DNA from 3 places in the Bacillus sp. AFS031507 genome. Region 3 is predicted to be linked to each of the others. Evidence: riboswitches for the same ligand, from Rfam matches in the RefSeq annotation. Region 3 holds a riboswitch; each other region holds the start of a gene.

Region 1 (4,635 bases), on a different contig from region 3:
ATTGGTATGGGTTCAGCGATTGGTACTGCTCTTCGCGGACATAAACTGATTATGCTTGAATATGATAATGAGGGCTACATGAATACAGGTTCACAAATGTCTTATTCAACACCACTGGGTCATATGACAAGTACATCAGGAGTTGGAAAAGCACAGCGAGGAAAAGCTTTCCACCATAAGGATACTCCGCAAATTATGGCTGCTACCAATATTCCTTATGTGTTTACTGGTTCGGAAGCCTTTCCACAGGACTTAGTTAAAAAAGGTGCAAAAGCACAATGGTACGCACAAAATGTTGGAACAGTATATGGAAAACTTCTCATCACATGCCCACTAAACTGGAAATCTGATGACCGTTTTGGTGCAAAGATTATCGAAGCTGCTGTAGATTCTTGCTTCTTCCCGCTTTATGAGGTAGAACAAGGTGTTACAACCATAACTTACAATCCAGAAGAGAAGAACAAGCGAATTCCACTTTCTGATTGGTTAAAATATATGGGGAAAACAAAACACCTACTTAAAGATGAAAACAAGCCAATGCTAGAAGAATTTGAGGCAGAAGTTGAGAAAAGATGGCAGAGACTCAAAGCAAAGAATGAAAATCCAATGCTGTAAAAAAAGCAAATCAAAAAACACTTCCTTTGGGATGTGTTTTTTTGTTGGTCATTGACAGGGCTTTTTAAATTTGATATATATCTAATTAGATGTATATCAAATTAGAATGAAGCGGAGGTAGTGCATTGATACAATTAGACCGTGTTGTTGCGTTTTATAAAACGATGGGGGATCCCACACGGATTAGAATCGTTGCTATATTAGCAAAAGGTCCACTCCATGGGCAGGCAATAGCAGGAAAGCTTGGCTTGTCCGCACCTACGATTACCCATCATTTAAAGAAATTACGAGAGATCCATGTGGTGTATGACAGAAGAGTCAAGAATACGATTTACTTTTACCTAAATGAATCGTTGATTAACCAGCAGGCAAAGGTGTTTACAGAGCTGCTAGAAAAAAAGGGGAAGGAGTTGGATGAAATGGTCGAGTCAAGTATCGAGAGACAAAAAATTATCGAGAACTTCTTTATGAAAAATGGGAAACTAAAGAACATTCCTGCCCAAAGGAAGAAGAAATTAATCGTGTTCGAACACATGGTACGTGATTTAAAAATAGGTGAAAAGTACGAAGAAAAACAATTAAACGAGTATATAAAACAATTCCATGATGATTATGCAACTATTCGCAGAGAGTTTATCATAAATCATTACATGTTCCGCGAAAATGGTATTTATGAACTAAATCCAGAAGAAATGTGGGCAAAACTTGACTAGAAAAGCAATCCGAAAGTTCGGATTGCTTTTCCTATTATAATGCTTCTTTTACAGTCGTTATGAAAGAAGAAAGGTTCTTTATTTCTTTTCGTTGTTTAATTAGGATTGTACCGAGATCTAATGTTCTCTGCTTAGCAGTAATTCTAGTTTGATCTTCCTCGATCCCATCTAAATCAGCAACATGAGCAAGACCAATTGTTCTTCTGATTAATTCGCAGCCTGCAAAGCCGATCGAGTCCTCAAAAAACTTAGTTAAATTATAGTTTAAATATGTGGTGGATTTAGCGTAATCGTCTTTATTCTCCGTATTCCATAATTGTGTAAATTGATCCTCAAATACATTCCATACCGTTTCAATATGATTGAGGAAAAGATCACGTTGTTCAACATTTGCTATTACCTGAAAGAGAAGATTTGCAAATACTTGGCCGATATCAAATCCAGCTGGTCCGTAAAAAGCAAATTCAGGATCGATTACTTTTGTTTCATAATTATCGGCAAAAACACTTCCGGTATGAAGATCACCATGGAGGAGAACTTCAGCCTCTGTTAAAAAGCGTTTCTTCAAAATATTTACATGAAATTTTAGTTCTTCATCCTGCCAAAGCTCTTCGACTCCAGGACGCAGTCCTTCCTCGAAATCGTTGGTTTCTGCATCAATAAAAGGATCGGTAAAGATTAAATCTTCAGTTATTTTGCAAAGCTCGGGATTGATAAACTGTTGTACATATTCCTTTTTTAAGGAAGGGCCTAATCCATAATCAGAAGTGTAAAATAGTGTTTTTGCAAGATATTCACCTAGATGCTTTGAAATTAATGGATAGGTTTCTCCTTTGATAAAGCCAGTTCTTGCGATCGAAAGATGGGAAAGGTCCTCCATTACGGTTACAGCTAGGACATCATCTGTGAAAAAAACTTGGGGCACATAATCTGGAGCAATCTGTCCGAAAATTTTTAAGGCATCCGCTTCAATCTTTGCTCTTTTCAAAGTTAATGGCCAGCTTTCGCCAACTACCTTTGCATAAGGGAGAGCTTGTTTGATAATAACACTTTTTCCTTCTAATTTATCAACAATATGAAAGACTAGATTGAGATTCCCATCGCCAATCTCCTTGCAGGAAAGTTTTGCATGCTGGTCAAAAATTTTCAATTCAAGTGCCAGTTCAACTGCACTCTCGTTTGTTAAAGGCTGGTATGTTTTTTGTTTTAGTAGACTCATTATGGTTCCTCCTCGTTTTAGGGAGGCTTAGTTATGCACGCAGGCACTAAAAAAGCCTCTTTCTCATCTGAAAGAGGCTGATAGACAATATTGTCTGTCGCACCTCTTATCTCTCAGAAAGATAATCCTTCTGTTGGAATTAGCACCGTGCCTTAAAGGGGGGGATCCCCAGCGCAAAAAAGCGCCCCATTTCAATGGGTTTCCGGTCGGTTGCTGGGCTTCAAAGGGCCAAATCCCTCAGCCAGCTCGTGATAAGAGAAAACCTATTTAACTGGTAAAAATCATATCAGTAACAAAGAGAAAGTGTCAATATTTTTTGAAAATTATTATTTATAGAATTCTGGTTTTCTATCCGTGAAAATAGGAATTTGCTTACGGACCTCCTTGACTAAGTCCATCTCAATTTCAGCCGATAGGATTTCTTCCTTCATTCCAGCCTCAGCAATGACCTCACCCCACGGGTCAATAATCATTGAGTGACCAGCAAAATGGTTATTTGGGTCATTTCCAGAACGGTTACAGGCAATTACATAACATTGATTTTCAATTGCTCTTGCAATTAAAAGGGCCCTCCAGTGGGACAATCTGGGTGCAGGCCATTCGGCCACAACAAACAGTGCTTCTGCACCTTCTGATGTGTGAGCGCGTATCCACTCTGGAAACCGGATATCATAACAGATCGACCCAGCAAACTGGTGATTATCAAGTTGGAAAAGTCCCTTCTCAGCGCCAGGCTCTAAGAAAACATGCTCATTCATGAGTTTAAAAAGATGTAGTTTACTATACTGGTGTACAAGCGTGCCATCTTTATTAATGATGAGGAGAGTATTTTTTACTCCTGTTTCTTCTCGGTTTGCAACTGAGCCGCCAACTAAATGAACCTGATTTTTTTGTGCTGCATTTCTCAGAAATTCAATCGTTTGTACTGCTTTTGGGTCTGCAATTTCATTAAGGCGGGTCAAGTCATAACCCGTTGTCCATAGTTCTGGAAGGACAATGATATCGGGTTGTTCAATCAGTGCTTTTTCAATGAGTCTTTCGGCAGTTTGGTAGTTTTTATTGGGATTGCCAAAGACGATATCCATTTGCAGACATGAAATTTTTAATTTCACGAATCTTCACCTCGTTTGAAATTTCGGAATTTTTTCTTTACAAGCCATTATAAAAGTTATATCATTTGTGACTAGAAATTCATAATGATTCTTATAAATAATTAAGCAGGTGAGAATAATGAAGCAATTTCCACCATCAGAACTATTAACTAGTCTTCCGAAGCAATTTTTTGCTTCACTTGTTAAAAAAGTAGGGGAGTATATTTCACAAGGGTTTGATGTGATTAATTTAGGGCAAGGCAACCCCGATCAGCCAACGCCTTCTCATATTGTTAAAAAACTTCAAGATGCAGCAGTGAATCCATTAAATCATAAATATTCTCCTTTTCAGGGACATCGTTATTTAAAACAGGCTGCCGCTGATTTTTATTTAAGAGAATATGGAGTGACCATTGATCCGGATAAAGAAGTGGCAATTTTGTTTGGGGGTAAAGCAGGACTTGTCGAAATCCCTCAATGCTTATTAAATCCGGGGGATACCATCCTTGTACCTGACCCCGGTTACCCGGATTATTGGTCTGGGGTTGCTCTTGCAAAAGCTGAAATGGTTACGATGCCGTTACGAGAGGAAAATAACTTTCTGCCGGATTATTGCGAACTGGATAAGTCTGTTTTATCAAAAGCAAAGTTAATGTTCCTCAATTATCCTAATAATCCAACAGGAGCTACAGCTACTCATGAATTTTTTGATGAGACTATTAAGCTAGCGAGTGATCATGATATTTGTGTTGTTCATGATTTTGCCTATGGTGCTATTGGTTTCGATGGTGAAAAACCAATAAGTTTTATGCAGGTTGAAGGGGCTAAAGAGGTTGGGATAGAGATATATACTTTATCAAAAACCTTTAATATGGCAGGCTGGCGTGTTGGTTTTGCTGTTGGGAATGAGAGTGTGATTTCAAGCATCGAACTTTTACAGGACCATCTTTATGTTAGTTTATTTGGGGCTGTACAAGAGGCAGCGGCTGAGGCTTTA
Region 2 (4,635 bases), on a different contig from region 3:
GTTGCCCCCCAATCATCCCCGATGGGTATACAAATGATTTAGGGCTTCGTTCACCTTTTTTTACAAACTTCCCATTAATGAATAGCTGGGGCTCTCTATCATCATAGACAACAGCAACATGAATGAGCTGATTAATAATAGCTTCATAGACTAACACTGCATAGATATTTTTCTTAGTATGTTCATAGACCGTTATCCCATTTAATCCAACTGAAACACTAACCCCAGCATCATTATCGGACACTCCATGTCCAGGTCCTATGATATAATTTTTTCCATTTACATCTGCGGGCCTATCACGTGTTTGTTTATCGATACGATGAACGCTTTCAGGCATTACCCAAAACTCATAGGTGAATGTATTATTCAGATTCGTTAATAAACGTCCATTTAAGCTATTCCCTAACATGATGCACCTCTTCATTTTCTTTTTTTAAAAAAATCCATTTGGTCAAGCTTTTACACAATATGAATACCATTTAATTTTGACTAAACTTATCCCCAGTTAAAGGATGTTTTGTTTAATATTTTTATAGATATTAATAAATACCATACACATAAGTGAGTAGTAATTCTTCATAAAAAAAGAGCACCTAAATGCTCTTTCGGGAATAACCGCTTGCTCGCTACATTCCTTTAACTTAAAGGGCAGCTAAGGTTACCTCACTAATTTTGTTCTCTGTTTCATACTCACCTATTATTTGAAAGTAACACCTTGGCTGCTGGTCATTAATTAAACGTTCAATTTCTTCCTTTGTTGCCCGGATAATGGCTGTCTCATCAATAGCTTGAGTAATCCATGTAATCAAAGGGTTTTTATAATTTTTTGAGAGACCTTGAATTAACCATAAGCCTTCTACATCCTCTTTTTTCTCTCCATCACATAATGCAATTGTTTCTTTGAAATTCTTATTTGAAGGCCGATTTTGACAGACATAGACCAAATCTTCGATAACAGCACTAGCAGTTGGATACATCCCAGCTCCAGGTCCTTGCAAAGTAATACTACCAACGATATCAGAATGAATATTTACCGCATTTTCTACCCCTTCAACGGAATAAAAAGGATGCGACTTTCCAACAAGAACCGGTCTAACCGTTGCATTAATTTGATCACCTATCTTATTAATACTTGCAATATGTTTAAACCTTAACCCTAGCTTTTCAGTTGATTCGATTAATTCACTTGTGATCGAAGTAATTCCTTCCCGTTCAACATCCTGCCAATTTGGTTCTATACCAAAAGCTATTCTGCTGAGAATTATTGTTTTATAAAAAGCATCAAACCCCTCCACATCGTTGGTTGGATCCGCTTCAGCATACCCCTTCCCTTGTGCTAAACTAAGCGCAGCAACAAAGGACTGTTTTTTCTCCCGCATTTCAGTAAGAATGAAATTTGATGTCCCGTTAAGAATGCCTTGTACGGTACGAACACGGTTAACATTTAATAGCTGCCTAAGGGTTTGAATAACTGGAATTCCTCCCGCAACTGTTGCTTCGAAACCGACTGAAACTTTATGACTCTCTGCTAGCTTGAGCAGCTCATTACCGTGATGTGCAAACATCTCTTTATTTGCTGTGATTATGTGGCAACCACTTTGTATAGCTTGTTTTAAAAAAGTAAAGGGTTGTTCTTTGTCGACTATTGCTTCGACAACAACATCCAGTTGAGGTAGTTTAAGAATTTCGGCAAAATCTGTAGTTATTAAAACATCTTCACTTATGTCTCTTGTTTTTTGTTTATTTTTTATTAGCACTGCAGCTACTTCTACTTTTCTTCCTAAAACATTAGTTAGTTCATCAGCGTGGGATTGTATTGTTTTATATACCCCTTCACCCACTGTACCAAAGCCTAGAATTGCCACTTTAATGACAGACATGCTTTCCACCCCTTAAATAATATTAGACATGACCAATAGGTTGTTTCTTTTAATATCATATAAATAAGAAAAACCCTCTTCATAAGAAGAGGGTAGATTTCCTCCTCTTATCTGTCAGGTTAAAAATAACCTGCAGGAATTAGCACCTTTTCAAGAATTACCTTGATGGTTGCCGGGCTTCATCGGGCCTAGTCCCTCCGCCGCTCTGGATAAGAGTTTTATTTAGTTAGTTTTTCATTAAATTTCCAAGTTATAAAGAGAATTCTAGTTGATTCCAAGATAGTTGTCAATATTATTTGAAATTTCTTTTTATTAAAGTGGTAATAGGGAGACAAATTCCTTTTTCCCCAGTCGATCTATCATTTCGAGCCAATCCTTCGGCTTATTTGTAAGAATTGAATAGTATGTCGTCAGAAAATCCTTTACCAGGTTTGCTGGTAGTGAATTAAGTCCTTCATCTTGAATTGGCATGAAACATAAATCTAGACCTGCTACAGCTTCCCCATTGTTTTTCCAGGAAGGATGAACATATGAAAAATCAATGCGTTTATAACCCAAATGGGAGAGAACTTCACGTCGGACATATGGATCCATAACCTTTACTCCACCAAATTCGTGTTGTTCAACCCGGTACGGATCGTATATTTCTGCAAACATCCCGAATAGCTCGTTACCATTTTCTTTAGCTAATTGTTGTAAATCCTTTAAACGGTTATGCGCTAAAAAACGGCCAAGGCTTAAGCCTGGTTTACTGATGATTGTAAAATCTGTCATAGCAATATTCCAATCCGGATAATAACGATATTCAGTTGCTCCTGTGACTTCGTCTCCATCGACAGCAACAAACACGCGAATACTCGGATCTTCTAATGGCTCTTTCCATAGCTCATATTCTAATACTTCTTCTGGAGGAAAAATTTCTCCCATTAAGTTATGAAGCTTTTTAAAATTAGGGTCTGCTATACTGGTTATTCTAATATATTCCATTATGATTCATTCCTCTCACTCATCTAAAAGGGTTTTTCCATTCCATTAATGCAGCATAATTGCAGGATTCATCATCCTCGAGATAATTTTCAATAATCCCTATTGGCACACGACCACAATGCAGCAAGAAAGTGATAACAGGATCTTGAACTTCCCCTTTAATTGTTGCATCTAAATATTGTCCTGGTGTCATGATATCAGCTTTTTTATGATATCCTGGCATTCTGCCCCCGCCAAGTAATCGATATAACTCTTTTTCTATCACAACATGGTACATAGACTGCATCATCAATTTACCAAGCCCTAGTTTGCGGTACTTCGGACGAACACTGATATCAACAATATACAAGGTATTCCTATTTGGATTATTGTTCCGTATATATCCATGGTCAGTGATTTCTTCCCACGAATGGTTTTTATCGCTAGGATCGAAGTCGATAGTTAAGCCGGTAATTGACCCAGCTAATTCACCATCTACTTCAACACACAATGCACCTTCTGGAAACATGTACACATGGTTTGTTAATTGCTCTTTATTCCACCATAATTCTGAAGGAAAAGGAGGTGGGAAGCACTCGGATTGAATCTTGATAAGATCGTCAAAATCCACATTTGAATAATTTCGAATGATAACTGACAAAGGCCGCTCTTGGTCATAGACGTAAAATTCACTTCGATACATTCTATACCCAGCCCTTCAGTTTATTTTTCCCAATCTGTGTAAAGATCCGTTCTTCGATCACGCCAGGTTGTAACGGAACCACGTTCTCTTACTTCATATAACAAGTTTATATCTAGGTCAGCCGTCACAATCATGTCATTATTGATTTCCCCTTCCACCAAGATTCCTTTTGGTGGAAATGGTATATCGTTAGGAGTAATGATTGCCGCCTGGCCAAAATTAGCGCGCATAAAATCAACAGTCGGCAGTGAACCGACAGTTCCCGTTAGGACCACATATACTTGGTTTTCAACTGCACGAGCATGGCTGGTATAACGAACACGATGAAAACCATGACGGTCATCTGTGCATGATGGACAGAAAATCACATCGGCACCTTTGGCCTTTGCCATACGTACAATTTCTGGAAATTCAATATCATAACAAGTAAGGAGGGCGATTTTCCCTTTTTCTGTTTCAAATATCTGAAATGAGTCCCCAGGTGCCATATTCCATTCATTTACTTCAGTCGGTGTAATATGGAGTTTGGCCTGCTCACCAATTCTTCCATCTGGATAAAATAAATGTGCTGTATTATACAGCTTGCCATCCCTTTCAATCACATGTGTTCCCGCAATAATATGTAAGTTCTTTTTTTGTGCAAAATTTGAAAATAGTTCTAGATATTGTTGGGTATAACTTGGCAGGTCATTAATTGTCAGGCTCTTGCCATGACCATTACCTATTGAAAGTAATTGAGTTGTAAAGAACTCTGGAAATAAGACAAACTCTGCCCCAAATTCCTCAGCAGTTTTTATGTAGTGCTCACATTGTGAGGTAAATTCCTCGAAGGATTGAATGGTATGTAGTTGGTACTGGACGGCAGACACACGAATTTTCATCATTTTTTCCTCCTGTCATTAGTTAAAATTCCCATGGGTAAATTATCTAATATTTTACTATTTAATACAAATTTTAAAAACTAAAAGCCCACCAAATGGCAGGCTTTTAAAAAATTATTTTTATTGCTCTAGTTTTCCCTCAGCAAGCTTGATTTGCTTTTCCACTTGCTCTGGAGCTGTTCCCCCAAAGCTATTTCGGACACCA
Region 3 (4,635 bases):
ACTATTTTTTCAGTGACTGGAACACTGTTTTTTAGTTCAGAAGCATATGCTCTAATATGGTCAGGAGTGGTTCCGCAGCATCCGCCAAGTAACCGTACACCTTGGTTACGGAAAGCTTTTGCTGAATTTCGGAAATAATCGGCATCTCCTTCATAATGAAACTTTCCGTCCGTATAGGCAGGGAGACTGGCATTTGGGTAGGCAGATAGAAAAGCATGTGCTGGTAATTCAATCTGTTCTAACGCTAATAGCATATGATGGGGGCCAAGACGGCAATTTAGCCCGACCACATCGGCTCCCAGGCCTTCAAGTCTTTTTAAGGCGTCATTGACAGGAGTTCGATCCTGCATAAGCCCGGGCTCTTGATGGGAGACCTGCGCAATAATCGGCAGCTTTGTTTCCTTTCTAGCAATCGTTAGAACGGTTTCAAGCTCTTCAAAATCGTAAAAGGTTTCAAGCAATAAGCCATCCACTCCTTCAAGAAGGAGACAATATAATTGTTCCCGGAAGCTTCGCTTTAATTCTTCTATAGAAATGGAATCCGGCTTAATTCCTCGATTTCCACCAATAGTTCCAAGGACGTACGTATCGTTTTGGGCAGCTGCCTTTTTGGCAATAGAGACGGCTGCACTGTTAATTTCCTTTACAGAATCCTCCAAACCATACCTCTGCAGCTTTAAATAGTTTGCCGCATAAGTATTAGTCTGAATCACGTCAGCACCTGCATCAATATAGGCTTTATGGATAGTTTGGATGTGTCCGGGCTGGGAAAGATTCAGTTCCTCCAAACAACTGTCCTTACCAAAGGAATACAATAGAGTACCCATTGCTCCATCAGCAATTAAGATTTGATTTTTTAATTTATCTAAAAAACTCATGATGATTCTCCTTGATGTAATACCAATTGTGTTTTGCGAACTTGCTCTAGTGCTTGTGAAAAATCCTTCATTAAATCATCAGGATTTTCAAGTCCGACCGATAATCGAACCAGACTATTTGTAATCCCGCGCTTCTCTCGCTCTTCTTGAGGCATGGCTGCATGGGACATTTTTGCTGGATAGGAAAGAATCGATTCTACCGCTCCGAGACTGACAGCAAATACAGGAATTTTTACATTGGCAAGAAAGGTGCGAAGTGCATCTTCATTAGCTAATTCAAACGATAAGACCGCTCCTGGACCAGCTGCTTGCGTTTTCTGAATTTGATATTGTGGGTGACTTTCCAACCCTGGGTAATGAACCTTTTCAACAAGCGGATGAGCATCTAAAAATTCCGCTAGTTTAATAGCCGATTTTTGTGATTGTTCCAGTCGGACGTGCAGCGTTTTGATCCCTCTTAAAACGAGCCATGCATCTTGAACACCCAAAATCGCCCCAAACCCATTTTGCAAGAAACCTAATCTTTTCGCCAAGTTTTCGTCTTTGACGACAGCAAGTCCGGCAACGACATCACTATGACCCGATAAAAATTTCGTCGCGCTATGGAGCACGACATCGGCACCTAACTCCAATGGACGTTGGTGGGAGGGGGTAAGGAAGGTGTTATCGACAAATGTTAACGCGCCCGTCTCCTTAGCTAAATTGCTAATTGCCTTAATGTCAGTCACTTTCATTAATGGATTCGATGGAGTTTCCACATAGAACGCTTTTGTATTTGCCTGAATGGCTTGTTTTACTTCATTTAAATTCGTCATATCGACGAAGGTATGTTCAATTCCGAGCCGCGTGAGGACCTCTGTGACCATCCGAAATGTACCGCCGTAAACATCTTCCGTAATGACAATATGATCACCTGCAGATAACAGGAGAAATGCCGTCGAAATGGCGGCCATACCAGATGAGAAGGCAAAGCCTTTTAACCCGCCTTCAAGTTCAGCAATGACATCTTCTAGTGCTTCCCTTGTCGGATTTAAACTGCGGCCATAATCGTACTTGCCAAACTGATCGAAATCAGATTGGTGAAAAGTGGATGCATGCTGTATGGGTACACTAACCGCTCCTGTTGTAGGATCAATTTTGTGCTTATTATGAAGGAGCCTGGTTTCAAATGTGTATTCTTCGTGTGCCATTATGCAATCACTCCTTCTTGAACATGGGCAAAAGCTTTTTCCAAATCTTCAATTATGTCTTGTGAATCCTCAAGTCCAACGGAGAAACGCAATAAACGATTGCAGACACCGGATTGAATTCGGATTTCTTCTGGAATATCCGCATGGGTTTGCGTTGCTGGATAAGTGATAAAGCTTTCCGTTCCACCTAAACTTTCCGCGAAGCTGATTAGATTTAAGCCTTGTAGAAATGGATTAACCCAAGCTTCATCCTTGATTCTAAAGGAAACCATTCCGCCCCGTCCCGGATAGAGGACATCTGTGACAGCATCATGCTGGGAAAGAAATTCGACGATATTCTTAGCATTTTTTTCATGTCTTTCCATTCGAAGTGATAATGTTTTCATACCGCGCATTAATAACCAGGAATCGAATGGGCTCAGAACAGCCCCGGCACCATTATGATGGAAAGCCAATGCTTCACAAAGCTCTTTTCCTTTAGCGACAATAAGCCCGGCTAGAACATCATTATGACCGCCTAGGTATTTCGTCGCGCTGTGGATAACAATATCAGCTCCAAGGGTAATCGGCTGTTGTAAAAGTGGGGTATAGAAAGTGTTGTCCACAATTAACAAAAGTCCATGTTCCTTGGCAATTTTTGAAACAGCGGCAATATCTGATTCCTGCATAAGTGGATTGGTTGGTGTCTCAAGGAAGATGGCCTTTGTTTGCGGCGTAATTTTTTTTTCAATCTCTTCCGGACAACAGGTATTAACATATTGACTCTTCAAGCCCCATTTTTGATAGCCTTTTTCTAATAAACGGTAGGTACCGCCATATAAATCCTCACTGACCAGCCATTCATCTCCAGATTGGAATAAAGAAAGAATCGTTAAGATTGCTGCCATACCAGAGCTGCAGGCAAATCCTTGATCCCCGCACTCTAAATCAGCAATTGTTTTTTCTAGGAGCTGACGCGTTGGGTTTCCTGTGCGGGTATAGTCGAACCCAGTGGATTGCCCGATACCTTCATGACGAAAGGCTGTTGAAAAGTATACAGGTGGGTTAACGGTTCCAGTTGTTGTCTCACTGCGGTTTCCTATTTGGGCAAGTTTCGTTTCAATTTTGTACATGATGACCACTCCTTGTGTAGTAAATATAATAAATAAAAAAAGCCTTCTTTTTATAAGAAGAAGGCTTTTGTAAGTACGACCAAAAAGTCATTCTTCTTATCTTGCAAATTAACGACTAATTTGCAGGACTTAGCACCTTTTCAATGAGTGTAGCCATTGATGGTTGCTGAGGTGTCTTCGGGCCATTCCCTCAACCTCTCTTGATAAGAAAATTAATATTTAGATTATTTATAAAATTTACTACAACTTAGCGGTGGTGTCAATTTATTTTATTAAAAATGAGTTAATGGTTAAGTATTGTTCGTAATAAAGCACTTACCAAAAGTATAAAGTGATTATTATCGTTCTTTACAGAGAACTAATTGTTTACTATAATGATATTTAAGAGAGGAGTGAAAATTTATTTTAGGAGGCACATTATGTTAGGAAATATAATTCAAAAATTAAGGAAAGAAAAAAACCTTACCTTATCTCAATTAGCTGAGAAAACATCTATCTCAAAATCTTACTTAAGTCAAATCGAAAGGAATATCCAGAGTAACCCTTCAATTGAAATTTTGGGGAAAATAGCCAAAGTACTAGATGTAGACATACAAACACTTTTAAGCCAAGATACCGCAAAATCTGATACAAATGATAATGGTAAAGGGAATGTAAAAAATTGGAAGATTTTTATAAATATTGCACTAGAATCTGGATTGATAAATGAGAAAGACTTAATTGAGTTAAGAAACGCCCTACAAAAAGGCAAAAAATAGTTATAACAATTAGACAAAATATATAGAGGTGAAAATATGAGGGTCCTTGTAACTGGTGGTTATGGCTTTATAGGTTCCTTTGTTGCTGAAAGATTTTTTAAGGAAGGTGATGAAGTCTACATTATTGATAACCTTTCTACAGGAAATAAGGATAATGTGAAGTTCAATCATAAATTTTATCAATTAAACGTAGAAGACCAAATGTGTGAGGGGGTATTCCAATCTAATCGATTTGATGTAGTTATTCATCTGGCAGCACAAGTAAATGTCGGAACATCAATGGTGAACCCATACCTAGATTCTCAATCAAACATCCTAGGATTGACAAATATACTTCAATTATCACACAAATATGGAGTGAAAAAAGTAGTATTTGCTTCTTCAGCAGCCGTTTATGGTCTTAATGATGATATTTCATTGAAAGAAGATGCTTTATGTGATCCTCTATCACTATACGGAATCAATAAATGGGTAGGGGAACTATATTGCAAAAAGTGGACTGAAATGTTTGGTGTTGATACACTTTGTTACCGCTTTTCAAATGTCTTTGGTCCTAAGCAAGGAACAGTCGGTGAAGGTGGAGTCATTTCCATTTTTATTAACAATGTTTTAGAACAAGAGCCCCTGCAGGTTTTTGGGGACGGAGAGCAAACTAGGGACTTTATATATGTAGAAGATGTTGCCTATGCCATTTATC

The links. Region 3 has a riboswitch for S-adenosylmethionine ahead of COE25_RS02595 (methionine biosynthesis PLP-dependent protein). Riboswitches for the same ligand answer to the same signal wherever they lie in the genome.
Region 1: another riboswitch for S-adenosylmethionine. It lies ahead of mtnK (S-methyl-5-thioribose kinase); the one in region 3 lies ahead of COE25_RS02595 (methionine biosynthesis PLP-dependent protein).
Region 2: another riboswitch for S-adenosylmethionine. It lies ahead of COE25_RS00155 (homoserine dehydrogenase); the one in region 3 lies ahead of COE25_RS02595 (methionine biosynthesis PLP-dependent protein).

What each region holds. Positions count from the first base shown of each region.
Region 1 covers NZ_NUOW01000013.1:396,638-401,272, reverse strand. Annotated here, with positions in the region: gene COE25_RS14565 (transketolase C-terminal domain-containing protein) at 1-615, shown strand, start outside; gene COE25_RS14560 (DUF2087 domain-containing protein) at 744-1,328, shown strand; gene mtnK (S-methyl-5-thioribose kinase) at 1,363-2,547, opposite strand; SAM riboswitch class I at 2,651-2,805, opposite strand; gene COE25_RS14550 (carbon-nitrogen family hydrolase) at 2,874-3,659, opposite strand; gene COE25_RS14545 (pyridoxal phosphate-dependent aminotransferase) at 3,778-4,635, shown strand, end outside.
Region 2 covers NZ_NUOW01000001.1:27,698-32,332, forward strand. Annotated here, with positions in the region: gene COE25_RS00150 (glycosyltransferase) at 1-409, opposite strand, end outside; gene COE25_RS00155 (homoserine dehydrogenase) at 642-1,880, opposite strand; SAM riboswitch class I at 1,985-2,096, opposite strand; gene COE25_RS00160 (GNAT family acetyltransferase) at 2,193-2,867, opposite strand; gene COE25_RS00165 (GNAT family N-acetyltransferase) at 2,887-3,549, opposite strand; gene COE25_RS00170 (carbon-nitrogen hydrolase family protein) at 3,570-4,430, opposite strand; gene argH (argininosuccinate lyase) at 4,551-4,635, opposite strand, start outside.
Region 3 covers NZ_NUOW01000002.1:147,735-152,369, reverse strand. Annotated here, with positions in the region: gene COE25_RS02605 (bifunctional homocysteine S-methyltransferase/methylenetetrahydrofolate reductase) at 1-878, opposite strand, end outside; gene metC (cystathionine beta-lyase) at 875-2,068, opposite strand; gene COE25_RS02595 (methionine biosynthesis PLP-dependent protein) at 2,068-3,180, opposite strand; SAM riboswitch class I at 3,274-3,390, opposite strand; gene COE25_RS02590 (helix-turn-helix domain-containing protein) at 3,600-3,938, shown strand; gene COE25_RS02585 (NAD-dependent epimerase/dehydratase family protein) at 3,975-4,635, shown strand, end outside.